2 regions of the Amycolatopsis sp. NPDC114484 genome follow, and region 1 is predicted to be linked to the other one. Evidence: riboswitches for the same ligand, from Rfam matches in the RefSeq annotation. Region 1 holds a riboswitch; the other holds the start of a gene.
What was found. Region 1 has a riboswitch for thiamine pyrophosphate ahead of thiO (glycine oxidase ThiO). Riboswitches for the same ligand answer to the same signal wherever they lie in the genome.
Positions count from the first base shown of each region.

Region 2: it holds a riboswitch for thiamine pyrophosphate, as region 1 does, so the genes downstream of both, ACZ7SW_RS36810 (thiamine ABC transporter substrate-binding protein) here and thiO (glycine oxidase ThiO) in region 1, are expected to answer to the same signal.

Region 1 is NZ_JBVKDQ010000009.1:91,031-96,184, reverse strand. It holds gene ACZ7SW_RS22710 (hypothetical protein) at 1-703, shown strand, start outside; gene thiE (thiamine phosphate synthase) at 937-1,602, opposite strand; TPP riboswitch at 1,633-1,738, shown strand; gene thiO (glycine oxidase ThiO) at 1,735-2,823, shown strand; gene thiS (sulfur carrier protein ThiS) at 2,823-3,023, shown strand; gene thiG (thiazole synthase) at 3,026-3,778, shown strand; gene ACZ7SW_RS22685 (NAD(P)-dependent alcohol dehydrogenase) at 3,780-4,721, opposite strand; gene ACZ7SW_RS22680 (TetR/AcrR family transcriptional regulator) at 4,779-5,154, shown strand, end outside.
Region 2 is NZ_JBVKDQ010000022.1:8,604-13,757, reverse strand. It holds gene ACZ7SW_RS36830 (GlxA family transcriptional regulator) at 1-593, shown strand, start outside; gene ACZ7SW_RS36825 (hypothetical protein) at 687-1,370, shown strand; gene ACZ7SW_RS36820 (DUF3592 domain-containing protein) at 1,439-1,864, shown strand; gene ACZ7SW_RS36815 (4a-hydroxytetrahydrobiopterin dehydratase) at 2,246-2,536, opposite strand; TPP riboswitch at 2,561-2,672, shown strand; gene ACZ7SW_RS36810 (thiamine ABC transporter substrate-binding protein) at 2,704-3,771, shown strand; gene ACZ7SW_RS36805 (ABC transporter permease) at 3,747-5,154, shown strand, end outside.

The DNA of each region.
Region 1 (5,154 bases):
GTTGCTGGGTTCGACGCTGGGGGTCGCGGGAACAGTCATCGGCGCCGGAGTGGCCAGCGTGGTCAGCACCGTCGGCGGCGAGTTGTACCTGCGTTCTCTGCAGCGCACTCGTGATGCCGCGCGGAAGGCGATGGAAACCGCTGCGCGACGCGGTCGCGGCGGCTTGGCACCGGTGCGGGTGCCCAGCGACAAGCCAACCGCCCCCGGCGAGGCGCCAACGGCGTATCTCCCGGCTGACCTGGCGAACATGCCCACGGTCCGGTTGTCCGAGCTGAAGCCGACCGAGCCGGAGAAGTCGGACAGTCTGGGCGAAAAGCTGCGGAAGCTGCGGTGGCCGTTGATCATCGCTTCGAGCGTGGTGGCGTTCGTCGTCGCGTTGGTCGTTCTGCTGGGGCTTGACTGGACGACCAAGGGAAGCGTGTCTACCGGGCTGATCCCTCGGCAGCCGGATACCAGCCAGCAGCGGGATGACCACCCGGACAACGCGCCGAGTACTGCGCCGCAGACCCCTCCGCCAGGCGAGTCGAAGCAGAACAACCCGACGTCCACTCCCATGACTACGCCCAGCGCTCCGCCGCCTTCGGAGCAGACGCAGCAGAGCCGCCCGCCGTCAACGTCCTCGAAGCCGAGCACGAGCTCGCAGGCCCCCAGCACCAGCCAGACTCCGACGGCCCCCGCAGTCCCGTCAAACGCAGGCGAGTAGCCCTCCCTCCGCCGTTGTCCTCACAGACCACCACGAACCGCCACCGGTGCACCCACCGAACCACGCACCCACACCACCCCCGCACCCCGATACGAAGCCAAAATGCGGTCTGAGGGTGCTTGTCAAGGCATCTTTCCCGCCTTGACAAGCACCCTCAGACCGTCATCACAATCAAGCTTCGGGGTGCCCCCACGCAACACCGCAGCAATGTCGCCGCCAGGCGACGAGCCCCCCTAAGAAAGCCGAACCCTAAGCCCCTCCGCAGCAGCCTTAGGATCCTCAGCCTCAGTAATAGCCCGAACAACCACAACCCGAGAAGCCCCCGCCTCCAGCACCTCCGGCAACCGAGCCTCGTCAATCCCGCCGATCGCGAACCACGGCCGCTCAGTCCCGAGAGCCGCGGTAGACCGAACCAACCCCAACCCAGGCGCAAACCGCCCAGGCTTAGTCGGCGTGGGCCAACAGGGCCCAGTGCAGAAGTAATCCACCCCGTCCTCACCAGCCGCCGCCGCGGCCTGCTCCGCCGAATGGGTAGACCGCCCGATCACCACGTCGTCGCCCAGCACCCGCCGCGCAAGCGACACCGGAATATCGTCCTGCCCCAGATGCAGCACATCCGCCCCCACCGCCAGCGCCACATCCGCCCGGTCGTTCACCGACAGCAGCGCCCCGTGCCGCGCACAGGCCTCCGCCAGCACCTCCAGCGCCGCGATTTCCTGCTTGGCCTCCAGCGGCGCGCCCCCGGTCTTGTCCCGCAGCTGCACGATGTCGACGCCACCCGCCAACGCGGCGTCAGCGAACTCAGCAAGGTCTCCCCGCGAAGCACGGGCGTCAGTGCACAAGTACAGCCGGGCGTCGGCGAGACGGGTGCGAATTTGGTCTCCGGTCAAGGCAGGCATGGCGGTGACGTTACCCGCGCGCTACGGTGTTGGAGTCCGCACGGGAGCCCGAGGCACGGGCTGAGAGGGAGCTGCCGCTCCGACCGTGGAACCTGATCCGGGTCATGCCGGCGCAGGGAGCGTGATTCCACTGTGAACACCAGCACCACAACCGTCACTGTCGTCGGCGGCGGCGTCATCGGGCTGTCCGCGGCCTGGCGCGCGGCCGTCTCTGGATGGCGCGTCACGGTCATCGACCCGGATCCGGTGCGCGGCGGCGCGTCCTGGCTGGCCGGCGGGATGCTCGCCCCGGTCACCGAGGCGTGGCCGGGTGAGGAAGCCGTGCTCAGCCTGGGGGAAGCGTCATTGCGGCGCTGGCCCAGCTTCGCGCGGGAACTCGGTGCCGAAGGGACCGATCCCGGGCTGGCCGAGCACGGCACGATCGTCGTCGGGTTCGACAGCGCCGACGCCGGGCACCTCGACATCCTCGCCGGGTACCTGCGTTCGCTCGGCCGCGACGTCGAGACACTCACCGGCCGCGCGGCGAAGCGGCTCGCGCCGGGCCTTGGCGCGGTTCGCAGCGGCCTGCGTGTGCCGGGCGATTTAGCCGTGGACAACCGGAAACTGCTCACAGCGCTGAGCGAAGCGGCTACGAAGCGTGGGGTCGAGTTCCGTCGCGAACGGCTCGAGAGCCTCTCCGAAGTGTCCGGTCCGGTGATTCTCGCCGCGGGTGCGTGGACCGGTCAGCTGCATCCGTTGCTGGAGCACGCCGTACGCCCGCTCAAGGGGGAGATCCTGCGGCTGCGTCCGCGTCGGGGTTGCCTGCCGCCTCCGCCGTACACGGTGCGCGCGATGGTCGAAGGACGGCCGATCTATCTGGTACCGCGAGAAAACGGCGAACTGGTCCTTGGCGCGACGCAGTACGAAGCGGGTTTCGACCAGGCCGTCACCGCGCGCGGCGTACGCGAGCTGCTGGAGAACGCGGAACGGATTCTGCCCGGCATCACGGAGTACGAGCTGGTGGAAGTCGCCGCCGGACTGCGCGCCGCGAGCCGAGATGCGTTGCCGTACATCGGCGAAGTGAGCGAAGGCGTGTACGCGGCGACCGGGCATCACCGCAACGGTTTGCTGATGGCACCCGCGACTGCGGACGCTGTGGTCGCGTGGCTGGCCGGCGAAGCCCCGTCGCCGGAGGTCGCCGCGGCGACGCCCGCCCGGCTGGTCGAGAAGGAGCGAGTCTGATGGAGATCAAGGTCAACGGCGAGTGGCGGGAGTTTCCCGACGACAGCACCGTTTCCGCGGTCCTCGACGCGCTGGGCGCGGAACGCCGGGGCGTGGCCGTCGCGGTCAACGGCGAGGTCGTGCGGCGTGGCGAATGGGAAGAAGCGGTCGTGCCGAAGGGCGCGCACCTCGAAGTGCTGACCGCGGTTCAAGGAGGTTGAGCATGGACGACCTGATCATCGGCGAACACAAGCTGTCGTCGCGATTGATCATCGGCACCGGTGGCGCGGCGAATCTCGAGGTGCTGGAACGCGCGCTGGTCGCGTCGGGCACCCAGCTGACCACCGTGGCGATGCGCCGAGCCGACGCCGAGGGCGGCTCCGGGGTGCTGGAGTTGTTGCGGCGCTTGGACATCGAGCTGCTGCCCAACACCGCGGGCTGCCGGACGGCGGCGGAAGCCGTGCTCACCGCCCAGCTGGCCCGCGAGGCGCTCGAAACGAACCTGATCAAACTCGAGGTGCACGCCGACGACCGGACGCTGCTGCCCGATCCGCTGGAGACCCTCGAAGCGGCCGAACGCCTGGTGGCGGACGGGTTCACGGTGTTCGCCTACACCAACGACGACCCGGTTCTCGCCCTCCGCCTGGAGGAGGCGGGCTGCGCCGCGGTGATGCCGCTCGGCGCCCCGATCGGCACTGGGCTGGGCATCCGGAACCCGCACAACATCGAACTGATCGTCTCGCGCGCGTCGGTGCCGATCGTGCTGGACGCGGGAATCGGTACTGCGTCGGATGCCACGCTGGCGATGGAACTCGGCTGCTCGGCGGTGCTTCTGTCGACAGCGGTGACCCGGGCGGCGGATCCGGAACGGATGGCGCTGGCGATGCGGAGCGCGGTGGAGGCCGGGTATCTGGCGCGTGGCGCGGGACGGGTGCCGCAGCGGTTTTGGGCGCAGGCGTCGAGTCCGCGTCGCTGAGCTACACCTCGACGACGATTTTGCCGCGCACACCGCCGTTTTCGAGCGTGCGGTGTGCCTCGGCGAGATCGGCCAACGGAAACACCTTATCCACCAATGGTCGAACCAGCCCGGCATTGACCCACCGGCTCAGGTCAGCGAGCAGATCCGCCTTCGGATTCCCGCTGAAGGCCCGCACCCAGCGAGTCGGGCGCAGCGAGTTCGCCGCTATATAGCCAAGCGAGCGGACCGGATGGTCGAGGTCGAACGCGATCGCGACCATCCGTCCGCGCGGGGTCAGCAACCGCCGGAAAGTGTCGAGGTCGCGGCCGACGGTGTCGAGAATGACGTCAAACTTCCCGAGGTCGCCAGGATCGCGGTAGTCGAGAGCGATCTCCGCCCCGAGTTCCTTTGCCAGCTCTAGGTTTTTGGCGCTCGTCAGCCCGGTCACGTGCGCGCCCATCGCCTTGCCGAGTTGCGTCGCCACAAACCCGACTCCGCCGGTCGCGCCGCGGATCAGCAGGCGTTCGCCGGGCTTGAGATGGGCTTTGTCGCGCAGCGCGGTGATCGCGGTGATGCCCACCGCCAGCGACGCGGCTTGCGCGGGATCGAGTCCAGCAGGCACGTGGTCCAGGCGGTCGGCGGCCATCACGTAGTACTCGGCGGCGGTGCCCATCTTCCGCCCGCCGCCCCAGACGAGGTCGCCGACGGCGAAGCGGCTCGTCCCGGGTTCCGCCACCTCACCGACCAGGTCGATGCCGATCCGCTTGGGAAAACGCTTGCCGCTGAACGGAAGCAGCTTTCCGGACCGCATGGCGAGTTCGCCGCCGTTGACCGAGAGCGCACGTACCCGGACGAGGACTTCGCCGGGGCCGGGCACCGGTGTCGGAACAGTCGTCTCACGCAGGACTTCCGGCGGTCCGTAGCGGTCGTAGGCGATGGCTCGCATCGAAGTGGAAGGCATGTTCCACTTCTAGCACGGAAAGTGGAAGGGGTCTTCCGATTCGGGTAAAGTGAGAGAGTGCCGGAAAGATCGACTCGGTTGCGCACCGACGCCGCCCACAATCGCGCGCAGATCCTCGAGGTCGCGGAGCGCACCTTCGAGACCGAGGGCCTGGACGTGTCGATGAGCGAGCTGGCGCGCCGCGCCGGCCTCGGCGTCGCCACGGTGTACCGCCATTTCCCGACCAAGGCCGACCTCGTCGCCGAAGCCTTCGCCGAGCCGATGGCCGAATGCGCGGGCATGCTCGAAGAGGCGCTCGCCGACCTCGACCCGTGGCGCGGGTTCTGCCGGGTGATCGAGGAGATGTGCGAGATGCAGGCGCGCAACCACGGTTTCTCCGCCGCGATCGTGACCGCGCTGCCGGATCAGGCTGGTTTCGCGAAGCTGCGAGACC
Region 2 (5,154 bases), on a different contig from region 1:
GGAAACGCGCCACTACGCACTGGTCGACGGCTCGGCAGTTGGCCGAGGAGTATCCCGAGGTGACCGTCGACGCGGACCCGATCTTCATTCGCGACGGCACGGTGTGGACCGGGGCCGGGCTCAGCGCCTGTCTTGATCTCGCATTGGCGCTGGTGGCTGACGATTTCGGTCCGGAACTGGCTTCCCGGGTGGCTCGCCAGCTCGTCATGTTCCTGCGCCGGCCGGGCGGGCAGAGTCAATTCAGCGTGTCGGTGGAGCCTGCGTCCGCGACTCGGCGGGTCGACGAGTTGCGGCACCATATCGCGGCGAATTTGGCGGATCCGTTGACGGTTGCCGACCTTGCGGCGCACGCCCATGTGACGGACCGGCAGATCACGCGGGTGTTCAAGGCGGAGCTGGGGATGACGCCCGCCGCGTACGTCGAGCGCGCGCGGGTCGAGGCGGCGCGGCATCGGCTGGAGACGACTGATGAAACGTTGTCCAGAATTGCCGGAGTATGCGGATTCGGCACAGTTTCGACGCTGAACCGCTCTTTTCGGCGGACTTTAAAGACGACGCCCAGCGAGTACCGGGAACGATTCCGGATCAATTGAAGGAATATTCCACTCACTAACCAGGCGCCCCGGCCCGCCCGGATTCAGACGGTGCTTTCCGCTACGATCGTCCCCGCATTCGAGGGGGTTTGAATGACGCGGAACCAGCCGTCCCCGATGGCAGCGCCGCCGTGGACCTACCGCGACGACGTGCTGGGCTACACCTGTCACCTGGCGGCGCTGATGGCGGCCGACGCCGATCTCGGCCAGGTCGAGGAAGTGCTCGCGCCGTTTCCGGGGCGGAACGTGGCCGGGGAGCGGTTCTGGGCGACCGGGTCGGTCGTGGTCTCGGACTTCCGGGCGCTCGGGGACGGGAGCTGGAGCGTGTCGACCCCGTTCGTGTTCGGTACGGGGGCGCTCGGCGCCGGGCTGGTGGTCGGTTCGCTGGCGGGCGGGGCGATCGCTAAGTCACGAGCACGGCGGGCGGCGGCAGCGGCCGCGGTCCCGCGCTGGGTGCCGATCGCGCACGGCGCGCTGTACCTGAGCGAGCACGGATTCCATCTCCATACGCCGCAGGTGAACGCGTGGCACTGGGCGGGCGTCACCGGTGCGGAGATGGTCGCCCCGGGCGTCGTGCACGTGACGGGGAACGGCGAAAGCGGCCCGGTGTCCTGGCTGATCCAGTCGGAGTGGGCCGAGCTGCTCTTCGTGACGTGGGCGAACGCGGTGCATCCCCGGCATCCGCAGCTCGTCACCGGGCAGTGGCTGCCGCCGGGCTGGGTCGAGCACGCGAAGTGGCACCACCGGGTCCCGGCCCCGCCTCCCGGCGAGCTGTGACCTGACCCGCGAGGGGCAATTTCGGGGAAACGTCCCGCTCGCGCCGATTATCCGGCGAAGATGCCCCGGTGCGTATCGTTCTCTATGCCCTGTGGGGCGCATTCATGGTCGCCCTCGTGGTGAGTTCCTCGATCCAGCTGAGAAAAGCCAGCCGCCGCAAGAAAGGGCTGGCGTCGTGGCCGCGGACCCAGGCGGTGGTGACCGGGTACGACCGGCGCCGCGGCGGGGCCGATCTCGACAGCCGGACGGTCTACTACCCGAGGTACGAGTACCGCGGGCCGGACGGCCAGGTCCACGGCGGCAAGTCCGAGACGGTCGGCTGGAGCGAGCCGCGGCGGAACGCGACGCTTCAGGTGGCGGTGAACCCCGGGAACCCGGCGGAGTCGGTCCCGGAAGGGCCGGTCCGGATGGGGTTGGTCGGCTGCGCGTCGATCGTGATCGGGCTCATCGGGATCGGCATGTTCTTCTTCATCCGGATGTTCCCGCTGCCGTGAACCGGCCGGGGCTCAGCCGAGCAGGCCGAGCACGATCATCGACAGCAGGACGACGGCGGTCGAGAACGCCGCGACCCACGTGCGCTGTGCGGCGGTGAGCTGGGCGGATGTGCTGTTCATGGCGGGTCCTAGCGGGGCGAGTGCCGACGATTACCGCTGGGATAGCGCCTTGATCTAGCTCACTGTTACCGCTTGTGATCAAGGTCACGCCGATTGCGCGCGGTGTGCCACAGCACCCCGCCCGCGGCGGCCACCATCAGGCCGAACGAACCCATCCCCACCACGAGTGCCTGGACCATCCCGGCCTCCTCTCATCGCGTCTGTCCGGGAGACGCGCGAAAGGGTCGCTCGTTATGCCAGGGTTGCGGACGTCACACCTGGTCAGCGGGCCGCCAGCACCTCGTCGATCTGCCCGGCGAGCGCGAAGTCGCGTTCGGTCAGGCCGCCCAGATAGTGGGTGCTGAGGCGGAAGGTCAGGGTGCGCCAGCGGATGTCGATGTCGGGATGGTGGTCGGCCTCCTCGGCGAGTTCGGCTACCCGGTCCACCACCTCGATCGCCGCCGGGAAGGACGGGAGTTCGACCGTCCGCACGATGGTGCCGTCCTCGCGCCGCCACTCCGGAACGCCGCCGAGGGCCTGCTCCACCGCCGAGTCGTTCAATAGCTGAGTCATCACTCCATGGTGTCGGCTACGCTGCGGCATTGCCACGGGAGTCCGGTACGCCGGGCTGAGAGGCGGGCCTCGCACCCGCGACCGTTCGCACCTGGATCCGGATCATGCCGGCGTAGGGAGGCCGTATCGCTCTCCCTCATCCGGCGCAGTGCAGGAGGGGAAGAATGATGTCGCGGACCGTCCGCACGGTGGCCTGTCTCGCAGGAGTCTCGGTGCTCGCCAGCGCCTGCTCGCTCTCCAGCGGCGACTCCGGCGGGTCGTCCGCGAGCTCTGACCAGCAGACGCCGACCGTCACGCTGGTCACGCACGATTCGTTCGCCGCCCCGCAGGACGTGCTCGACGCGTTCCAGCGCCAGTCCGGGATCAAGCTCAAGATCCTCAAGTCCGGCGACGCCGGCGCGCTCACCAACAAGCTCGTGCTCACCAAGGGCAGCCCGATCGGCGATGTCGCGTACGGCGTCGACAACACCTTCGCCTCGCGCGCGCTCAGCGAGGGCGTCTTCCAGCCCTACACCAGCCCGGAGGCCGACCGCGGCCCACAGCGTTACTCCGTCGACCCGCAGCACCGGCTGGCGGCGGTCGACCTCGGCGACGTCTGCGTGAACATCGACCCGGCCTACTTCGCGAGCAAGGGCCTCCCGGAGCCGAAGACCTACGACGACCTCGCCGACCCCAAGTACAAGGACCTGACCGTCGCGGAGAGCCCGGCCACCGCGTCGCCGGGGCTGGCCTTCCTGCTCGGCACGGTCGCGAAGTACGGCGAGAACGGCTGGCAGGGCTACTGGCAGAAGCTTAAGGACAACGGCATCAAGACCGTCAGCGGCTGGGAGGAGGCCTACACCAAGGACTTCTCCGGTTCGTCGGGCAAGGGCCCGCGGCCGATCGTCGTGTCCTATGCCTCGTCGCCGGCCGCGGAGCTCGGCGAGGACGGCAAGCCGCGCACCAAGGCGCTGCTCGACACCTGCTTCCGCCAGGTCGAGTACGCGGGCGTGCTCACCAACGGCAAGCAGCTCCCGCAGGCCCAGAAGGTCGTCGACTTCCTGCTGTCGCAGCAGTTCCAGACGACGGTCGCGGCCAACATGTACGTCTACCCCGCGCGCCAGGGCGTCGAACTGCCCGCGGGCTGGGCCACCGCGGCACCGCAGCCGCAGACGCCGGCCACCATGCCCGCGGACAAGGTGCAGGCGGGCCGGGAGAAGTGGATCGGGGAATGGCGCTCGCTCATGGGCGCGTGATCCCCGCGCGCACCATCGGGCTCACGCTGCTCGGCTTGCTGCCGGTCGCGTTCCTGGTGGTGTTCTTCGCCTGGCCGGTCGTCGCGATCGTCGGCCGGGGGTTTTCCGCGGGCGGCGTCGACACTGTCCTCGGCGATCCGCAGACGTGGCGGCTAGCCGGGTTCACGCTGGCCAGTGCGGCCGCGTCGACGGTGGTCGCGGTGCTCGCCGGGCTGCCGGTGGCGTATCTGCTCGCCCGCGTCCGGCTGCCGGGTGTCGGCTTGGCGCGGACGATCGTGCTGGTTCCGTTCGTGCTGCCGACGGTCGTCGTCGGCCTGGCGTTCCGGGCGATCTGGCCGGACGGCGGCGTGCTGCCGCTCGTGCTGGCCAACGCGTTCTTCAACGTCGCGGTCGTCGCGCGCACGGTCGCCGGGTTGTGGGCGCATCTCGATCCGCGCGCGACCGAGGCGGCGCGGGCGCTCGGTGCCTCGCCGTGGCGGGCGTTCCGGTCGGTGACGTTGCCTGCGCTCGGCCCGGCTGTCGCGTCTGCTGCCGCGGTGGTGTTTCTGTTCTGCGCCACCAGTTTCGGTGTGGTGCTGATCCTCGGCGGCGGTAGCTACCGGACGCTGGAGACCGAGATTTACCTCCGCACGGTCGACCTGCTCGACCTATCCGGTGCGGCTGCGCTGTCGTTGATCCAGTTCGCGGCTGTGGTCGCCGCGCTGGTGCTTGGCGCGGTGGCACGCCGGAAGCGGGAGAACGCGGTGAAGCTGCGGTCCGCGCAGGTCACGGCGCGTCGGCCGCGAGGCGGGGAGTGGTGGACAGTCGGTGCTGCGGCCGTAGTGCTCGGCCTGTTGCTGACGCCGATCGTCTCGCTGCTCCTCGAGTCAGTGTCCACTTCGGACGGATGGAGCCTCGCCGGGTACCGCGCGCTGAACACCGTGGGGCAGAACGGCGCGCTGCAGGTGTCCGGCTGGATCGCGGCGCAGAATTCGCTCGCCGCAGCCACTGATGCGACGCTCTTGGCGATGGCCGTCGGACTGGTCGCGAGTGTGGTGCTGGTGGCGCTCCGCCGTTCGCCGGGAGGGCTCGCGCGCGGGATGGGTGAAACCATGGACGTCGCGTTGATGCTGCCGCTAGGCGTCTCAGCGGTGACCGTCGGCTTCGGCTATCTCGTGACGCTCGACGCGTTGCCCGGCGACCTCCGCACGTCGCCGCTGCTCGTGCCGTTCGCTCAAGCGCTGGTGATCATGCCGCTGGTGGTGCGGATGATCCTGCCGGTGCTGCGCGCGGTCGACGTCCGGCTGCGCCAGGCCGCCGCGACGCTCGGCGCGAGCCCGGCGCGGGTGTGGCGGGAGATCGACTTTCCGCTGGTCGCCCGGTCGGTGGTGGCCGCGGCGGGCT